Regions from separate parts of the Leucobacter sp. MMO-125 genome, predicted to be linked through region 2. Evidence: predicted binding sites of a transcription regulator. Region 2 holds the regulator's gene; each other region holds the start of a gene.
What was found. Region 2 encodes HrcA, which represses chaperone genes, less so after heat shock. Its sites were predicted from a motif close to TTNGCACTCGNNNNNNNCGAGTGCNAA; they were not measured.
Positions count from the first base shown of each region.

Region 1: the regulator HrcA is predicted to act here: its motif matches at 2,538-2,564, upstream of groES (co-chaperone GroES).
Region 3: the regulator HrcA is predicted to act here: its motif matches at 1,874-1,900, upstream of groL (chaperonin GroEL).

Region 1 is NZ_JBBCTL010000001.1:912,783-919,324, forward strand. Features, by position in the region: gene guaB (IMP dehydrogenase) at 1-1,086, opposite strand, end outside; gene rarD (EamA family transporter RarD) at 1,153-2,076, opposite strand; gene groES (co-chaperone GroES) at 2,161-2,457, opposite strand; gene WFI54_RS04125 (DUF4190 domain-containing protein) at 2,707-3,135, shown strand; gene WFI54_RS04130 (DUF4190 domain-containing protein) at 3,182-3,631, shown strand; gene WFI54_RS04135 (class I SAM-dependent methyltransferase) at 3,754-4,908, shown strand; gene WFI54_RS04140 (DUF4190 domain-containing protein) at 5,036-5,428, opposite strand; gene tsaD (tRNA (adenosine(37)-N6)-threonylcarbamoyltransferase complex transferase subunit TsaD) at 5,554-6,542, opposite strand, start outside.
Region 2 is NZ_JBBCTL010000001.1:402,368-408,909, forward strand. Features, by position in the region: gene WFI54_RS01870 (16S rRNA (uracil(1498)-N(3))-methyltransferase) at 1-16, opposite strand, end outside; gene dnaJ (molecular chaperone DnaJ) at 23-1,120, opposite strand; gene hrcA (heat-inducible transcriptional repressor HrcA) at 1,190-2,227, opposite strand; gene hemW (radical SAM family heme chaperone HemW) at 2,354-3,592, opposite strand; gene WFI54_RS01890 (DUF1990 family protein) at 3,573-4,337, opposite strand; gene lepA (translation elongation factor 4) at 4,348-6,201, opposite strand; gene WFI54_RS01900 (amino acid transporter) at 6,530-6,542, shown strand, end outside.
Region 3 is NZ_JBBCTL010000004.1:29,106-35,647, reverse strand. Features, by position in the region: gene WFI54_RS10375 (heme/hemin ABC transporter substrate-binding protein) at 1-725, shown strand, start outside; gene WFI54_RS10370 (LytR C-terminal domain-containing protein) at 1,003-1,764, shown strand; gene groL (chaperonin GroEL) at 1,975-3,594, shown strand; gene WFI54_RS10360 (FHA domain-containing protein) at 3,732-4,496, shown strand; gene WFI54_RS10355 (ATP-binding cassette domain-containing protein) at 4,493-6,542, shown strand, end outside.

The DNA of each region.
Region 1 (6,542 bases), 510 kb from region 2:
GGCGCCTGCGACGAGCGCCTTCGCGATGTCACCCGAGTACTGCAGGCCGCCGTCGGCGATCACGGGGATGCCTGCGGGGGTTGCAGCCTTCGCGGCTTCGTAGACCGCGGTGACCTGAGGCACGCCCACACCGGCAATGACGCGGGTGGTGCAGATCGAACCGGGACCAACGCCCACCTTGACAGCATCGGCGCCGGCGTCAACGATCGCCTTCGCCCCTGCGTAGGTTGCCACGTTGCCGCCGATCACGTCGACGCCGGCGAACGCCGGATCGCTCTTGATCTTCGCGATGATGTCGAGCACGCCCTTGCTGTCGCCGTTGGCGGTGTCGACCACGAGCACGTCGACACCGGCGTCGATGAGTTCGCCGGCGCGCTTCCACGCATCACCGAAGAAGCCAACGGCAGCGCCTACGCGCAGGCGGCCTGCGTCATCCTTCGTGGCGAGCGGGTACTGCTCTTCCTTGTCGAAGTCTTTCACCGTGATGAGACCGGTGAGGCGGCCCTCGCCATCGACGAGGGGCAACTTCTCGATCTTGTGCTGGCGGAAGATCGCCGCGGCGTCGTCGCGGGAAATGCCCACCGGGCCCGTGATCAGCGGCATTTTCGTCATCGCCTCGGAAACCCGCACCTGCGAGCGATCCTTCGGGTCGATGAAGCGCATGTCGCGGTTCGTGATGATGCCGAGCAGCACGCCGTTCGAGTCCACCACGGGAAGGCCCGACACACGATACTCGCCACACAGGGCGTCGACCTCGGCCACGGTCGCGTCAACCGAAGTGGTGACCGGGTTCGTGATCATGCCGGCCTCACTGCGCTTGACACGATCCACCATCTCTGCCTGATCCTGGATCGACAGATTGCGGTGCAGGATACCCAGACCGCCGTTGCGAGCCATCGCAACAGCCATACGGGTCTCGGTGACCGTGTCCATGGCAGCGGAAATCAGCGGGATATTCAGCCGGATCCGGCGGGTGAGCTGGGTGGAGGTGTCCGCATCGCTCGGGATGACGTCGGTGTGCGCAGGAAGCAGCAGCACGTCGTCGTAAGTCAGACCGGTGAACGCGAAGGGGTCACGCTGTTCCATGGAACCTCTTTTGCTGTGGGAGTGGGCCGATGGGTGCAGGCAACCGGATCACGGCGCCTCCCCCATTTAGTCTAAGGGAATGGGGCCGGTGTTCGTCTGCGCGCTGGGCGAACGTTTGAGCTGAGCGAACATATCGGCGATGAGGATCACGAGCGCGATCCACACCGCGACAAACCCGATCCAGCGACTGAACGGCATCTCCTCGTGCATCACGAAGTAGCCGTACAAGAAGCCGAGGATCGGGGTAAGAAACTGCAAGAAGCCCAGATACGACAGCGGCAGACGCCGCGTTGCCTCCCCGAACAGGATCAGCGGCACGGCCGTCATGATGCCGCTGAGCATGACCAGCGCTGTGATGCCTGGCCCGAACGAGAAGACGCCGATCCCGGACAGCCCCGCAACGATGAGCAGCTGCACGATCGCGATCGGCAGCGAGGCGAATGTTTCCACGGTGAGGCCGGTGATGCCGTCGACCTGCTCCCCCGCATGCTTGTGCACTGCGCCGTACAGGCCGAACGATCCCGCGATGCCGAGCGCAATCCACGGGAACGCACCGTACGCAACCGCTGCGGTCGCAACACCGACCGCAGCGACGCCCACAGCCCACCACTGCGGCCTGGTGAGACGCTCCTTGCGCACGACCACGCCGATGAGGATCGTAAAGAGCGGGTTGATGAAGTAGCCGAGCGAGGTCTCAAGCACATGGCCCGTCATCACACCGATCACGAACAGCTGCCAGTTCGCGTAGAGCAGCACGGCCGACAGCGCGAACCACCCGAAGAGCCGAGGAGCGCGCAAAATGGCGCCCACTTGCCCCCACCGACGGGTCACCGAGACGAGGATCACGCAGAAAGCGAGGGTCGCACCGACGCGCCAGGGCACCACCTCGAAGGGCCCGACCATCGCAATGAGGCCGAAGTAGAAGGGAAAGATACCCCAGATGAGATATGCGCCCAACCCATATCCCAGCCCTGCGCGCGAAAGTTTCACCGGCCCAGTCTATTCCCGCCGCAGCACAAACAGGCCGGGCCCCGATCCTGAGATCGGGGCCCGGCCTGTTCGCGAGGAAGCGTCTTAGCGCTCGACCACCGCGAGGATGTCGCGAGCCGAGAGCACGAGGTAGTCGGCGCCGCCGACCTTCACCTCGGTGCCACCGAACTTCGAGTAGATCACTACATCGCCCACGGCGACGTCGAGGGGGATGCGGGTGCCGCTGTCAGCCACGCGGCCGGGGCCCACTGCGACGACCTCGCCCTCCTGGGGCTTCTCCTTCGCGCTGTCCGGAATCACCAGACCGGACGCGGTGGTCTGCTCTGCCTCGACCTGCTTGATGACGATACGATCCTCGAGCGGCTTGATGGCTACCGACACGGTTGACCTCTTTCCAATGTCTGAACGTTCTCTCGCGCCCGCCTCGTGCGAGCGCTCTACAGCAGAGTTTAGAACCCCGGCTAGCACTCTCGCAAGGGGAGTGCCAGCCGGGCGACGGCGGATCGCCAACAGCGAACGGGATCCGCCGCCATCGACCAAGATTCTTCTTCCCCGCGCCGCCTAGAATCAGAAGGAACAGCCGATGCGCATCCCGCGGATCGGGATCCAGCAACCGCTCGAGGAGCAGTCATGACCACCCCGATCCCTCCCCAGCAGCCCGGCACGCAGCCCACGACGCCCTACCCCGCGGCACCGCATGCCGCTGCACCCCAGGCCGATACGAACGCCGCCCAGTACCAGCAGCAGGCCGCACCGCATACCGCCTACCGTCCGCAGTCGGCCGTGGCCACCACCCTCGGCGACACCAACACCTACGCGGTCCTCGCCGTCATTTTCGGCTTCCTCGTGCCCATCGCGGGCATCGTCTTCGGTCACATGGGCCTCTCCCAGATCAAGCGCACCGGCGACGCCGGTCGCGGCCTCGCACTGACAGGCATGATCGTCGGCTACGCCTACTTCGCGTTCCTCGCGATCTTCCTCATCGCCTACATCGGCTTCATCGCCATGATGTTCGCTTCGATGGGCAGCATGATCAGCGGATCCGATCTCTACTACTGATCCACCGACGCCCCGCCGTCGCACCTCGTTCGCCGAAAGGAACCCCGTGACTCACCCCCAGCCGCCCGTCGGCGACTCCCCCCAGCAACCCGAGGCGGGCAACGCGAGCCAGCAGCCGCAGTACGCCGCACCGGTGTACGCGCAGCCGCAGCAGCCGCAGCAGCCGCAGTATGCTGCGCCCCAGCAGGCGTACTCACAGCCCTATGCGCAGCAGAGCTACCAGGCCGCGTATGTCACCTCCGCGCCCACCAACACGCTCGCAATCCTCTCGATGATCGCGAGCATCGTCGGCCTCTTCACCTTCGCGCTCTTCGCGATCGGCGGCGTCGTGATGGGGCACATCTCACTGAATCAGATCAAGCGCACCGGCGAGAGCGGGCGCGGCATGGCAATCGCCGGCCTCATCGTCGGCTACGTGGCAATCGGCTTCTGGGTGCTGCTGCTGCTCTTCTACATCGTCGCCATCGGCTTCGCCATCTCGGCGAGCGGCTACTGACCGCCACCGCGGTGACAGCAACCGGAGCAGACGGCACCACCGGGGCGGGCGAGCGCACAGCACTCGCCTCCCCCGGTTGGGAGCAACTCACCGCTCCAACAGGCGCACGCCTCCTCGCCCGCATCACTGCCGGGCTCGCTGAAGGGCGCAGCCTCGACCAGCTCGCACGAGCCCTCCGCGCCGACGGCACCGACCCCGATCTGCTCGCAGCGGCGCTGACGCAGACCGATCTGCGAGCCCGCGCCGCAGCGAAGTTCGGTGAGCGAGCCGCAGACATGCTCTTCACGCGCGCCGCCCTGGAACAGGCCACCCGCGCGCGCGTCGCCGCGCTGCACGCCGAGCGCTTCCGCAAAGCCGGCTGTCACTCCGTCGCCGATCTCGGCTGCGGTATCGGCGCAGAGTCTCTGGCGCTTCTCGAAGCGGGCCTCACCGTGCACCCCGTCGAACTCGACCCCCTCACCGCGGTATTCGCCCAGCACAACCTCTCCATTGCCGCCGCACGCCTCGGCGCCTCGCAGCCGTTCGTGCGCGTCGGCGATGCAGAGGCGATGGGCCCTGGCGATGCCGAAGCCGCATTTCTCGACCCGGCCCGACGCACAGCCGGGCACAGCGGCACCCGCAGGCTCGCCTCACCCGACGACTACTCGCCCTCGCTGCGTTTCGCCTTCGGCCTCGCCGATGAACGGCCGACGGGCATCAAGCTCGGCCCCGGCCTCGACCGCGAACTCATCCCCGACACTGCCGAGGCCCAGTGGATTTCGGTCGACGGCCAGCTCGTTGAGACCGGGCTCTGGTTCGGATCCGCCGCACGATCCGGCGTGCGACGGGCAGCGCTGGTGCTGCGCGGCACCGATGACAGCGCCGAACTCACGGCCGCGCACGACGCCGACGACGCTGAGGTGCGCAGCCTCGGCGACTACCTCTACGAACCCGACGGTGCGGTGATTCGCGCCCGTCTGATCGGCACCCTTGCTGAACAGACGGGAGCCGGAATGCTGTCGGCCGGGATCGCCTACCTCACCAGCGATACGCACGTCGACTCACCTTTCGCGAGCGCATTCCGGGTGCTCGAAACGCTCAGCCCCCGCGAGAAGGATCTGCGGCGTGCCCTCGCGGCCCGCGAGATCGGCACGCTCGAGATCAAGAAGCGCGGTGCCGACGTGGATCCTGCAGTGCTGCGACGCCGCCTGAAGCTGCGCGGCGCGCACAGTGCCACGCTCTTCCTTACACGCGATGAGCACGGCCGTCACACCGCACTGCTGACGGAGCGCTGCTGACCGCAGCAGCTGTTGCGTTCCCGATTCCCCGATGAGGTTCGCGGCGAGATAGCGCGAACCAGCACGGAAACACGAAGCGGGGCGGATCCGGGACAATCCCGAACACGCCCCGCAGGTCACGCGTCGATCAGTAGTTCACGTCGGCGCAGGAAACGGTCTGCCCGACGATCTCAACGAACTCGGCGCCGTTCATGCACTGCTGCACCGCGTCGACGCCCACACCGGCGAGGCCGACGAGGGTGATGATGAGGATGATGTAGCCGATGGTGCCGAGAGCGCCGATCACAATGCCGACGATGCCGGGCACGTTGCTCGCGCCGACCTTGCGCGACTGCACCACAGCAACGATGCTGAGAATCAGGCCGATGAGCGGCATGAGGAACGCGACGATCAGGCCCACAATGCCGAGCGTCTTGCCGGGGGTGCTCTGAGGTGCCGGGGCGGCTGCAGCGTAGGCCGGTGCCGCAGGCTGGACGGGGTTCTCGGCGGGCTGCTGGCCGCCGGGCTGGGTATCAGACATAATGCTCCTTCGATCAAGCTTGACGGGGCGCTCCCCCGATCGCTCTTCAACCATAATGAAGAGCGGACCCCCACCGCGACCCTGTGCCGCAGCGTCACCGAGTCGTGACCAAAGCGTGTCCGCAGTCAGCGCACCTGAATCTCGGTCACGGGCAGGGTCGAATCGGCGCCGAAGCCGAGCCCCGATGGTTCGTGACCGGCCGCCACCAGCTGCGCCCCGATCGAGGCGATCATCGCCCCGTTGTCGGTGCACAGCGAGAGCGGCGGCACGCGCAGTTCGACCCCGGCGGCTTCGCAGCGCTCTCGCGCGAGTTCGCGCACCCTCGCGTTGGCAACGACGCCTCCGCCGAGCAACAAGCGCGGCACTCCAAGATCGCGGCAGGCGGCGAGCGCCTTTGTGAGGAGCACGTCGGCGACGGCCTCGCGGAAGCTTGCCGCGACGTCGGCGACGGGCAACGACTCACCGCTCTGCTCGTGCTTCTCGACCCACCGTGCCACTGACGTTTTGAGCCCCGAGAAGGAGAAATCGTAGCGGTGCCGTTCGAGATCTTTCGGCAGGGCGAGCCCTCGCGGGAAGCGGATCGCGTGCGGATCGCCTTCGGCTGCGACGCGGTCGATCTGGGGCCCGCCCGGGTAAGGCAGGCCGAGCAGTCGAGCCACCTTATCGAAGGCCTCACCGGCGGCGTCGTCGATGGTTTCGCCAAGCATTTCGACGTCGCTCACAAGGTCGCGCACGAGCAGCAGCGAGGTGTGCCCGCCTGAGACGAGCAGCGCGATAGTGGGCAGTTCGAGTTCGCCGACGGCCCCCACTGCCTCGCGAAGACCGTCGCCCTGCAGCAGGTCGGCACCAACGTGGCCCACGAGGTGGTTCACCGCGTAGAGGGGCTTGCCAAGGCCTACTGAGAGCGCTTTCGCGGCTGCGACGCCCACCATGAGCGCGCCTGCGAGCCCGGGGCCGCAGGTCACGGCAACGGCGTCGAGCTCGTCGAGAGTGACTCCGGCTTCGGTGAGCGCACGATTGATGGTGGGGGTCATCGCTTCGAGGTGCGCGCGCGCTGCGACTTCGGGCACCACCCCGCCGAAGCGAGAGTGCTCGTCCATCGACGACGCGATCG
Region 2 (6,542 bases):
AGTAGAGGTTGGCCATTGTGGGCTAGCCCTGCCTGAAGAAACGGTCGCGCAGCTTGCCGAAGAATCCCTGCTGGAACTCACCGAGATGCGGGGGCTCGTCGCTGCGCAGCGAGGCGAGCTGACGCACGAGATCCTGCTCGCGCTTCGAAAGCTTCGTGGGGGTGTTCACCTGCACCGCGATCTTCAGATCACCGCGGGTGGTGCTGCGCAAGCCCTGAATGCCGCGGCCGCGAACCGTGAGCACATCGCCCGACTGCGTGCCTGCGGCCAACTCGATCTCGACCTCACCATCAAGCGCCTGCAGCTTCGCCGCGGCACCGAGCACCGCGTCAGTCATCGACACCTGCATGGTGCAGAGCAGATCGTTGCCATCGCGGCTGAACACGTCGTGATGCATCACCCGGAACTCAATGAACAGGTCGCCGTTGGGGCCACCGCCGGGGCCGACCTCGCCGCCGCCGCGCATCTGCAGGCGCGTGCCCGTGTCGATGCCGGAGGGGATATCGACGGGGATCGTGCGACGCTCGCGCACCCGCCCCTTGCCTGCGCACTCCACGCACGGGTGCTCGATGACGGTGCCGTAGCCGTGGCAGCTACCGCAGGGATGCATGGTGACGACGTTGCCGAACAGCGAGCGCACCTGCCGCTGCACCTGCCCCTGACCGCCGCACACATCACAGGTGACGGGCTGCGTGCCAGGCTGGCAGCAGCTGCCCTGACACACGCCACAGAGCACCGCGGTGTTCACGGTGATGTCGCGCTGCACACCGAAGATCACGTCTTCGAGAGAGACATCGACGCGGATCATGGCGTCGTCACCACGCTCGGTGCGCGAACGCGGGCCGCGCTGACCGCCGCCGAAGCCACCGCCGAAGAACGTCTCGAAGATATCGCCGAAGCCTGCTGCTCCGCCCTGGCCGCCGCCCATGTCGTAGCGCTGACGTTGCTCCGGGTCGCTCAGCACGTCGTAGGCGTGGGTGACGCTCTTGAAGCGCTCCGAGGCTTCTTCGCTCGGGTTGACATCGGGGTGCAGCTCGCGCGCGAGCCGGCGGTAGGCCTTCTTGATCTCTTCGGGCGTCGCCTCGCGCGACACGCCGAGGGTCTCGTAGTGGTCGGCCACGTTGTGCTCCTCAGGGGTGTTGTTCAATGAAACGGGTAACCGGGCTGCGGGGCAGGACGCCCCGAGGTGCTACTGCTCCTCGCCCAGGAAGCGGTTGAGATAGCGTGCCACGGCACGCACGGCGGCGATGTTGCCGGCATAGTCCATGCGCACCGGCCCGAGCACGCCGAGCCGTGAGACCGAGTCGGCCTCCTGCTCGTAGCTGGAAGCGATCACCGAGGTCGCAGAGAGCCCGTAGGGGGCGTTCTCGCGGCCGATCGACGCGGCGACGTCGCGGCCATCACGGGCGAGTTCACCGAACAGTCGCAGCAGCACCACCTGCTCTTCGATGGCTTCAAGCACGGCCGGCAGTGAACCTGCAAACTCGCTCGGCCGTGACAGGTTCGCGGCACCCGCGACGGCAATGCGCTCACTGCGGTTGGCCTGCAGCTGGCTCACCACAACCGAAAGCACTCGGCGCACCAGTTCGGCCTCAGCGGGCTGCGCCCAACTTTCGACGCCCTCGATCAGGCCCGTCACCGCTGCAACCGCCGTTTCGACGTCGGACCCCACAGCGGCCTCGGCGATCCGCTGCCTGAGCCCGTGCACCCACGCCTCGGTCACCTGCGAAGCCGGCAGCCACGCCACCTGCTGCTCGACGACGCCGCTGCCGAGAATGAGCACGCACAGCACCCGATCCTCGCCGATGGCCACAAGGTCGATGTGGCGCACCACCGTGCGCCGCAGCGACGGGTACTGGGCGACGGCCACCTGGTTGGTGAGCTGCGCGAGCAGCCGCACGGTACGGGCCATCACATCATCAAGGTCGCTCGACTCCCCCAGAAAGCGTTCGATCGCGGATCGCTGCGCCGCACTGACGGGGCGGATCTTCGCGAGCGTGTCGACGTAGAGCCGGTAGCCCTTGTCGGTGGGCACACGACCGGAGGAGGTGTGGGGCTGTGCGATCAGCTCGTCTTCTTCGAGCAGCGCCATGTCGTTGCGAATCGTGGCGGCGGACACGCCGAAACTGTGCCTGTCCACAATCGCACGGGAGCCGACGGGCTCATTCGAGGAGACGTAGTCGCTCACGATCGCGTGCAGCACCGCCAGGCTGCGCTCCGACACCATGTCACGCCCCTCCTTCTTGGCACTCACCAACTCAGAGTGCCAAGTCTATCGCAGGCCCCTCTGCGCCGTCGGCAGCGAATCACGCCGTCGGCGAAACCCGGAGCCGGAAACAGCCGAGGCCATCCGTCAGCCAAGCAGACGATGCACCACGGTGTCTGCGAGCAGACGGCCACGCAGCGTCGGCACCACGCGCGCGATCCGTCCCGGCCCCGCAATCGCAGCCCTGCCGTCGATGAGACCGTCAGCGATGAGCTGCGGGATCGCACGGCGTTCCGCAGGCTTCAACACCTCGACGGGCAGACCGTCGGCGATCCGCGTCTCCAACAGCACGCGCTCCTCGCGGCGCGCATCCTCGCTCAGCGTCTCGCGAGCGTGCGCCGGGGACACCCCCGCTGCGATGCGCTGCGCATAGGCGCCGGGATGCTTCACGTTCCACCAGCGCACCCCACCGATGTGACTGTGAGCGCCGGGGCCCGCAGCCCACCAATCCTCGCCAGTCCAATACGAGAGATTGTGCCGCGAGCGGGTCTGCGGCGTGCGCGACCAGTTGCTGATCTCGTACCAGGAAAACCCCGCGGCCGCGAAACGAGCTTCGGCGAGCTCATACATCTCAGCGTGCAGATCCTCGTCGGGTGCCGGCACCTCGCCGCGCTTAATCTGCGCCGCGAGCTTCGTGCCGGGCTCCACGATCAGGGCGTACGCCGAAATGTGATCGGGCTCGGTCGCGAGCGCGGCATCGATCGAGCGCTCCCAATCGGCGAGCGACTCCCCCGGCGTGCCGTAGATCAGGTCGACGCTCATCTGCAGGCCCGCCTCGCGCGCCCACCGCGTCACGAGCGGAATGCGCTCGGGGGTATGCGTGCGGTCGAGCGTGGCAAGCACATACGGCACCGCCGACTGCATGCCGAAGCTGACGCGAGTGAACCCGGCCTCCGCGAGCGTCGCGAGATAGGCCGCATCGACCGAGTCAGGGTTCGCCTCGGTGGTCACCTCAGCTCCGGATTCGAGGCCCCACTCGTCGCGGATCCTGCCGAGCATCGCCGCGAGATCACTCGCGGGCAGCAAAGTGGGCGTGCCACCCCCGAAGAACACCGTCGACACCCGGCGCTCAGGCAGCCCCGCTCGCCGCAGCACCTCAGCACCGAAGCTCAGCTCATGCTGCACCTGCGCAGCGTAGTCATCGCGGCGGGTGCCGCCGAGTTCCGTGGCGGTGTAGGTGTTGAAGTCGCAGTAGCCACAGCGCACCCGACAGTAGGGCACATGCACGTAGACACCGAAGCGGCGCTCTGCTGCACCATCGGCGACACCGAAAGGCAGCGAACCGTCAGCCGGAGCGGGATCGCCCTCAGGCAGAATGCTCGGCATCGTCACCCGCATCCGCGCCGTCGTGGCCCGCGGCCTCGGATGCGGCTTCGGGAGTGGATTCAGCTTCGATGCTCTTCGGAGCGTTCGGATCAACGACGGGCACGGCACCCGGTGCGAGTGCCGCGAGCTGCGCCTTCACTGCCTCGACAGCGACGCGCAGATCAGCGCGAGCTTTCAAGCCCAGCAGACCGCTCTTCGGTGCCGCGAGGAAGCCGCGCGCAACAGCCCACACCGTGTCGTCTTCGCGATGCTCCACAAGAAACAGTTGCTCGCCAACGGCACCGGCCTCATCGCAAGTGCCCCACGCGAATCCCGAGCTCCGCTCCTCATCCACCGTGTAGACGATCAGCACACTGCGGGGATCCTGCCCAGGCGCGTGCAGCACAGCGGTGGTGCCGGCCACCAAATATGCCTCGCCGTCAGGACCGAACTGCTCTTCGATCTCGCCCGCGGCCTGCGGCGTGCCGGCGTCGTCGAAACTCACACCGGCGTAGCGCTCACCAGAGCCACGCACCACATCGGCGACGGTGACACCGCTGCCGCGCTGCGCACCCCAGGTCATCAGCAGGCTCGATGCCAGCAGAAAACGCTCCTGCCCACTGCCCAAGCGCAGCGACTCCTCATAGGGAGTCGTGCCCTCCGGCGGAAAGCGCAGCAAATCTGGGGCCTTCGAAGCGCCCACCGCCGCGTAGGCGACAGGCATCTCGACGTGGCTGCTGCGCCGTGCGGGCTGCTCGTTGCTCATCGTCAGACCCCTACTTCTTCGCGGTTTCCTTGCCGTCGACGTCGCCCGAGAGGGCGGCGATGAAGGCTTCCTGCGGCACCTCGACGCGGCCCACCATCTTCATGCGCTTCTTGCCCTCTTTCTGCTTTTCGAGCAGCTTGCGCTTACGGCTGATATCGCCGCCGTAGCACTTGGCGAGCACATCCTTGCGGATCGCGCGGATCGTTTCGCGGGCGATGACGCGCGCGCCGATGGCGGCCTGAATCGGCACCTCGAACTGCTGACGCGGGATCAACTTGCGCAAGCGCTCGGCCATCATCGTGCCGTAGTGGTAGGCGTTGTCGCGGTGCACAATCGCGCTGAAAGCGTCAACTTTGTCGCCCTGCAGCAGAATGTCGACCTTCACCAGATCGGCCTCCTGCTCACCCATCGGCTCGTAGTCGAGGCTCGCGTACCCCTGGGTGCGGCTCTTCAAGTGGTCGAAGAAGTCGAACACGATCTCTCCGAGCGGCATGCTGTAGCGCAGCTCCACGCGCTCGCCGAGATATTCCATGCCCAGCAGGCTGCCGCGGCGGCTCTGGCAGAGCTCCATGATCGCGCCCACGTAGTCTTTCGGAGCGAGAATCGCGGTCTTCACGACGGGCTCACGCACGCTCGCGATCTTGCCGTCGGGGTACTCGGAGGGGTTGGTGACCGTGACCTCTTTGCCGTCGTCGGTGGTGACCTGGTAGATCACGCTCGGCGCGGTCGCAATGAGATCGAGATCAAACTCGCGGCGCAGGCGCTCCGAAATGATCTCCAGATGCAGCAGCCCCAGGAAGCCGCAGCGGAAGCCGAAGCCGAGCGCCACCGAGGTCTCAGGCTCGTACTGCAGCGCCGCATCCGACAGCTTCAGCTTGTCGAGAGCCTCGCGCAGAATCGGGTAGTCACTGCCGTCAATCGGGTACAGGCCCGAGAACACCATCGGCTTCGGATCGGTGTAGCCAGGCAGCGGATCCTGCGCCGACTTCAGCTTCGTGGTGACGGTGTCACCCACCTTCGACTGGCGCACATCCTTCACACCGGTGATGAGGTAGCCCACCTCACCGACCGCGAGCCCCTTCGTCGGGGTGGGGCCGGGAGCCGAAACGCCGATCTCAAGCGCCTCGTGCTCGGCCTTTGTCGACATCATCAGGATCTTCTCGCGCGGCGTGAGCCGCCCATCGATCATGCGCACATAGGTGACGACGCCGCGGTAGGGATCGTAGACCGAATCGAAGATCATGGCACGGGCAGGAGCATCGATCGCACCCACCGGCGCAGGAATGCGCTCGACCACACGATCGAGCAGTTCTTCGACCCCGGCACCGGTCTTGCCTGACACCTTCAGAATGTCTGCGGGGTCGCCGCCGATGAGATCCGCGATCTCACGCGCCACCCGCTCAGGATCAGCAGCGGGAAGATCGATCTTGTTGAGCACCGGGATGATCTCAAGGTCGTTCTCCATCGCCAGATAGAGATTGGCGAGCGTCTGCGCCTCAATACCCTGGGCGGCATCGACGAGCAGGATCGCTCCCTCGCAGGCGGCAAGCGAACGCGACACCTCATAGCTGAAGTCGACGTGCCCGGGGGTGTCGATCATATTGAGAGCGAAGTCGGCACCACCCAGCGACCAGTGCATGCGCACGGCCTGCGACTTGATCGTGATACCGCGCTCGCGCTCGATATCCATGTTGTCGAGGTACTGCGCACGCATATCGCGATCCGAGACGGTGCCCGTGATCTGCAGCATACGATCGGCGAGCGTCGACTTGCCATGGTCGATATGCGCGATGATGCAGAAATTGCGGATCTGCGCGGGGTCGGTCGACGCCGGCACTGGGGGGTTCACACTGCGAGGAGACATTGCCCGCCATTATCCCACAGCACAGGCCCTCCCTCCGCCGCGCATCCGCGCGATGCCCGTACTGCGAGGATTCCGCACGGGCCGCCGACACAACCGTATGGAAACCGTAAGGATTCTCTCGCCGCCCCTCACGCAGCGCTTCGATAAGAGTGTGCAACGAACATCGACGACCTCGTCACTCGAGCGGCTCCCGGTCGACGCGCCCTCACGGCGCAACGCCGGCAGGGTACGCCGCTGGCTTCTCGGCGACAACGCCGAATCGCCGGGCAGGCAGACGGGCCCCCACGGCCAGCCCGAGGAGCACCGCCGCACCCACTGGCTGCGCGTCATGTGCCTCACAG
Region 3 (6,542 bases), on a different contig from region 2:
TCTCCACCACCTTCCCGGGCTCCGACGATGTACCAGTCGTCACGAAAGACGGCCACTCGATCGACGCCGAAAGCGTGCTCGCGCTCAACCCAAGCCTCATCATCACCGACGGCAGTATCGGGCCCAGCGATGTGGTGCTGCAGCTGCGCGATGCCGGGATTCCCGTGGTCACCGTGGATCGGGCGGTCGATGCCGAGAGCAGCTTTGTCACCGCCCAGCAGGTTGCCGACGCACTCGGGGTAGGCACCGCAGGCCCCACCCTTGTCGACTCGCTGCGCGAGGCCATTGCAGCCAAGGAGGCAGAGGTGCAGCGCTTGCTGCCCGAAGACACCTCGAAACTGCCTCGGGTGGCGTTCCTGTATGTGCGTGGCACCGCGGGCGTCTTCTATCTCTTCGGTGAGGGCAGCGGTGTGGATTCACTGATCCGCTCGGTGGGTGCCGTCGATGTGGCCGCCGAGATCGGCTGGAACGGCGAGAAGCCGATGACGGAGGAGGCGCTGATCGCGATGGACCCCGACATCATCATCGTGATGACGAAGGGCCTCGACAGTGCCGGCGGGGTTGACGGGCTGCTGCAGGCGCAACCGAGTATCGCGCTCACCTCGGCGGGGCAGCATCGTCGCATCATTGATGTCGACGATGCGGTGCTCTTCGCGGGCGGCACGCGGATCCCCGACGTGATCGACGGCCTCGCCCGCGCGATATATGCGCCGGATTCGCTGTAGACAACGCGAAGCGTTGTCGCGATCCGGCGCTGGCTTACGAGCCAGCCGACGTGCGGAGCACGGAGGAGATTCGCTGTAGACAACGCGAAGCGTTGTCGCGATCCGGCGCTGGCTTACGAGCCAGTCGACGTGCGGAGCGCGGAGGAGATTCGCTGTAGACAACGCGAAGCGTTGTCGCGATCAACTCACCCCTCAGCTGGAGAACTGTCAGGGATGGTCGGGGTACGCTAGTGGAATCCGCGGGGCAGGGGCCGCGGGCGAAGGAACGGGAGCAGGCTTGGCGCAGAAGATCGAAGACACGAGCATCACTCGTGGCGTGCGCCAGGACTACCCGGAAGATCGTTTCGACAGGGTGCCGCGCAGTGGTCGTGTCGGCGCGCACCGCATCACTCCTCGTCCTCGCTATGTCTGGCAGTACCTGATCGCTGGGCTGCTCGGCTTTGCGCTGCTCACCACCGTTGGTATCGCCATTGTCACGGGGATCGGCAACGCCGGTAAGTTCACTGGCGATACTCCCTCGAGTTCGTCGAGCTCAACCAAAGCGCCTGAGGCGGTTCTCGACCCCGCCGCAACTGTCGCGGTGCTCAACGGCACCCCCACCCCGAATCTTGCCGCGGCTGTCGATCAGATCATCACCGAGCAGCAGTGGGGCACCATTCTGTTCAGTGGCAGCGCGGCTGCCAGCGATGTGCAGATCTCCGCAGTCTTTTACTCCGACCCCGCTGACGCCTCTGCTGCTGCGGGTCTTGCCGCGAAGCTGGGCGGCATCTCCACTTACCCGGCCGACACCTATCAGGAGTACGGCGCGCGCCTCATCGTGCTGTTGGGAGCCGACTATGCCGGGCCCGGCTTGGGGGAGACCCAGAGCCCGGCCGCGGAGGAGCCTCAGGTCGATCCCGCGACGGGCTATCAGATCGACGCAGAAACCGGGCGTCTCATTGATCCGGGCACGGGCTGGCTGATCGACCCGGATTCCGGCTGGCCGGTCAACCCTGAAACCGGCGAGCCTGTCGACCCCGCGACGCTGCCCGCGCCGTAGCCCTCGCCTGCCGGGGCAGTCTTCGGCGGAGCACTTCGCGCTCCCTGCGTGTTCGCTCCTCGCGAGCAGCGCTGCTTGCACTCGGCATGCTTGAGTGCCAAGATTGGTGTTAGCAGTCGAATCGACTGAGTGCTAAAACATCCGTGCGTCGGTGCCCGGCGCCGGCACGGAGCCCACCATCAGTAGAGACGTCCGGGAGGGGCGAAACACATGGCAAAGATCATTGCGTTTGATGAGGAAGCGCGTCGTGGACTTGAGCGGGGTCTGAACATCCTCGCCGACGCCGTCAAGGTGACGCTCGGCCCGCGCGGCCGCAACGTCGTTCTCGAGAAGAAGTGGGGCGCCCCCACGATCACCAACGACGGCGTTTCGATCGCCAAGGAGATCGAGCTCGACGACCCGTACGAGAAGATCGGCGCCGAGCTGGTCAAGGAGGTCGCCAAGAAGACCGACGACGTCGCGGGCGACGGCACCACCACCGCCACCGTGCTCGCTCAGGCGCTCGTGCGCGAGGGCCTGCGCAACGTTGCCGCCGGCAGCGACCCCATCGCGATCAAGAAGGGCATCGAGAAGGCTGTCGCAGCTGTCTCGGCCAAGCTCCTCGAAAACGCGAAGGAGATCGAGACCACCGACGAGATCGCCGCCACCGCTTCGATCTCGGCCGCTGACGAGCAGATCGGCAAGCTCATCGCCGAGGCGATCGACAAGGTCGGCAAGGAGGGCGTCGTTACCGTCGAGGAGTCGAACACCTTCGGCACCGAGCTCGAGCTCACCGAGGGCATGCGCTTCGACAAGGGCTACCTCTCGGCCTACTTCGTCACCGACGCTGATCGCCAGGAGGCGGTCTTCGAGGATCCCTACATCCTCATCGTCAACAGCAAGGTCTCCAACATCAAGGATCTGCTCCCCGTCGTTGATCCCGTGATCCAGTCGGGCAAGCAGCTCCTCATCATCGCTGAGGACGTCGAGGGTGAGGCGCTTGCCACCCTCGTGCTCAACAAGATCCGCGGCATCTTCAAGTCGGCTGCTGTCAAGGCTCCCGGCTTCGGCGATCGCCGCAAGGCCATGCTGCAGGACATCGCGATCCTCACCGGCGGCACCGTCATCTCCGAGGAGGTCGGCCTCAAGCTCGAGAACGCCACCCTCGACATGCTCGGCAGCGCCCGCAAGGTCATCATCACCAAGGACGAGACCACCATCGTCCAGGGTGGCGGCGACGAGGAGCAGATCCAGGGCCGCGTGGCTCAGATCCGCCGCGAGATCGAGTCGACCGACAGCGACTACGACCGCGAGAAGCTGCAGGAGCGCCTTGCGAAGCTCGCCGGTGGCGTCGCCGTCATCAAGGCTGGCGCTGCGACCGAGGTCGAGCTCAAGGAGCGCAAGCACCGCATCGAAGATGCCGTGCGCAACGCCAAGGCTGCTGTCGAAGAGGGCGTGCTGCCCGGCGGCGGTGTCGCCCTGATCCAGGCCGGCAAGGACGTCTTCGACACGCTGGAGCTCTCGGCTGATGAGGCCGTGGGTGCGAAGATCGTGCGCGCTGCTATCGAGGCACCGCTGCGTCAGATCGCTCAGAACGCGGGCCTCGAGCCCGGTGTTGTTGCGGATCGCGTCGCCAACCTCCCCACCGGTCACGGCCTCAACGCCGCCACCGGCGAGTACGGTGACCTGGTCGCCCAGGGCATCCTCGATCCCGCCAAGGTGACCCGCTCGGCGCTGCAGAACGCGGCATCGATCGCCGGCCTCTTCCTCACCACCGAGGCTGTTGTCGCCGACAAGCCTGAGCCCGCCTCGGCGGCTCCGGCTGACCCCGGTGCCGGCATGGACTTCTAAGTCCACAGCCTGTTGCAAACGCGGCGGTCGCACCTTCGGGTGCGGCCGCCGCGTTTGTGTATTCCGGGATGATCGCATGTGCGTGAGCTGTTAGAATCTCAGGAGTCATGCCAGCGCCCGTGGAGGAACTTCCGAGTATGTCGCAGTTCGCCCTGAGCGGCTCGCACAGGCCCCACCTCCACCCGGGATCCACCCTTCCGCAGTTGCAGCAGGCTCTTGCCGCCGATGCGTCGCTGGCCTTCGACGTCGCCGAGCACCCGTCGGCCGATGAAGCCCTTCGGCACCATATCTGGCAGAGCTGCGACAACGAACTTCGGGTGCGGATGGTCGAGAGCTTCCTTGCGCGATCCGATGCGAAGCTCGCGGCAGGTGCCGAGCTTCCGGTGCAGGCGATCCGCTTCTATGACATGCTGCACCGGCTGCGAGACGCACTGGTGAGCGAAGGGCACCCCGACACCAACGCCGAGATGACCACGTTCCCGGGCGGTGGCTGGCCGCGGCCCGTGGCTCCCGCCGGCCCCGCCCCTCTTGCGTCTCCCGCCGATGGGCCGGCTACACCGGTCACCCCGGGCGAGAGCGGCGTCGAACTGTTCCTCCCAGACGGCACCGCAGCCAAGCTCCTCGCCCGCCGCGTGATCCTCGGCCGGCGCCCCCGCACCACACGCGGCAGCGCGGAGCAGCTCGTGAAGATCGTCGACCCGAGCCGCATGATTTCGCTGATGCACGCGCTGCTCGAGTTCGACGGCAGCCGCTGGTGGATTACCGATCTGGGCTCCACGAACGGCACCTGCCTCGGTTCCGATGCCTCGGCGCCCTTGGCGGCACCGGGAACCCCCTACCTGCTTCCGCAGCGCATCATGCTCGGCGGGGTGACGCTGGTGTTTCGGCAGGTGGGCCGATGACCGGCGGTGCGGTGCTCTCGCCGAGGCTGGAAGTCATCAGCGACGGAACGCGGCATACGGTGCTGCCCGGCACATTCTTCGTGGTCGGCAGGTCAGGGCATCCCGACCTCCGCCTCGACACCCCGATCGTGTCGCGTCGGCACCTGGTCATCGGCTACAAGCAGGGCTGGTTCGTCGAAGATCTCGGTTCGAGCAACGGCAGTTACATCGGTGAGGAGCGAATCGCGCGTGAGGCCATCATGGCCTCCACCGAGCTGCGCCTCGGCGATCCGCGAACCGGCCCGCTCATCAGGCTCGTCCCCGCAGCCGAGCCGACTCGCGCTCCGATCACGCGAGACGTGTTCGGCGCCGCGCTTCGACAGCTCGACCCGCCGCCGCTCTTCGATGCCCAGCCCGCGAGCGCAGAGCCGCAGCACCAGCACGGAGGCGCTCCTGCCAGAGCCCCGCACCCGGTGGGGACCCAGCTCCTCCTGGGAGACCCGTCGCATGCCGCCGCCCCGATTTCTGTCACCCACAGGCCTGCCGCCGAGGCACTGACACGGCCTGTCGTGCAGGGGGAGGGGCTGCGCATCCGCGGTCTGGGCTTTCGGCTGGCGAACGGCAGGCCGCTGCTGCGGGATATCTCCCTCGATGCGCCGCGGGGCACCCTCACTGCTGTGGTGGGGCCGTCGGGCGCCGGAAAGTCGACCTTTGCGCGCACGGTGACCGGGCTACGCCAGGCGAGCGAGGGCACGGTGTCGTTCGACGGCATCACCGTGCATGAAGACTATGACCGTGCGAAGCCAATGATCGGCCTGGTGCCGCAGGAAGACGTGATCCACGGCCAGCTGACGCTGATCCGCGCCCTCCGCTTCGCTGCGAAGCTGCGGCTCGGCGATGGCGTCAGCCCTGCGGAGCGGGAGGCCCGCGTGCAGCGCGCGCTCGCGCAGCTCGACCTCGAAGCGCATGTCGGCACGCGCATTTCAAGCCTCTCCGGCGGTCAGCGCAAGCGGGCGTCGGTTGCGCTGGAGCTGCTGACAGAGCCGGCCTTCCTGTTGCTCGACGAGCCGACATCGGGCCTCGATCCGGCTCTTGACCGTCAGCTGATGGAGGAGTTTCGTTCGCTGGCAGATGGCGGCAGAACCGTCGTGACCATCACCCATTCGGTGGCCTGTCTCGCGCTCTGCGACCAGGTGGTGGTGCTGGTGCCCGGCGGTGCTCCCGCGTTCATCGGCCCAGAAAGCGACGCCCTGGCATTCTTTGGAACCGATGACTGGTCGCAGATCTTCGAGCGTCTTGCGGCCGACCCGGAAGGCTGTGCGGCCCGCTGGGCCGCGACGGAGACCGCGCAGCGCATCTCCGCACCGGCCGGCCCGTCAGTGCCGAAGAAGCTGCCGACAGCCGAGCGTGCGTCTCGGGCCACCTCGCGCGGGGCGCAGCTCGCTACCCTCGTGCAGCGTCAGCTCGCGCTGATGGTCGCGGATCGCGGCTACACGCTCTTCCTGCTCGCCCTCCCGTTGTTCGTGGGGTTGCTGCCGATCGTGGTGCCCGGCGAAACCGGGCTCACCCAGGTGCAGCAGGCGAAGAACGCGCAAGAGCCGCAGATGATCCTCACGCTGCTCATGATTGGTGCGGTGTTCATGGGGATCTCGATGAGTATTCGCGATCTCGTTGGTGAGCGCAGCATCTATGAGCGGGAGCGCGCGGTGGGGCTCAGCACCTCGGCGTATCTCGGCTCGAAGCTGCTGGTCTTCTCGGCCCTTGCGTTCTTTGGTGCCGCGGTGATCTGTGGGGTGTCGGGGGTGATTGCGGATCCACCCACGGGTGATGGGGTGATCGGGCTGGGCGCGCGTGTCGAGCTCGGAATGGCCCTAGCCGCGACGATCATCGTGGGCGCGTGTATGGGCTTGTTGCTGTCAGCGCTCGTCAACTCGCAGAACCAGGTGATGCCGGTGCTGATCGTGGTGCTGATGGCGCAGATGGTGCTCAACGGTGGTCTCATCCCGCTGGTCGACAGCGCGGTGTTGAACGCTGCGTCGATGGGGGTGCCCACGCGCTGGACGCTGG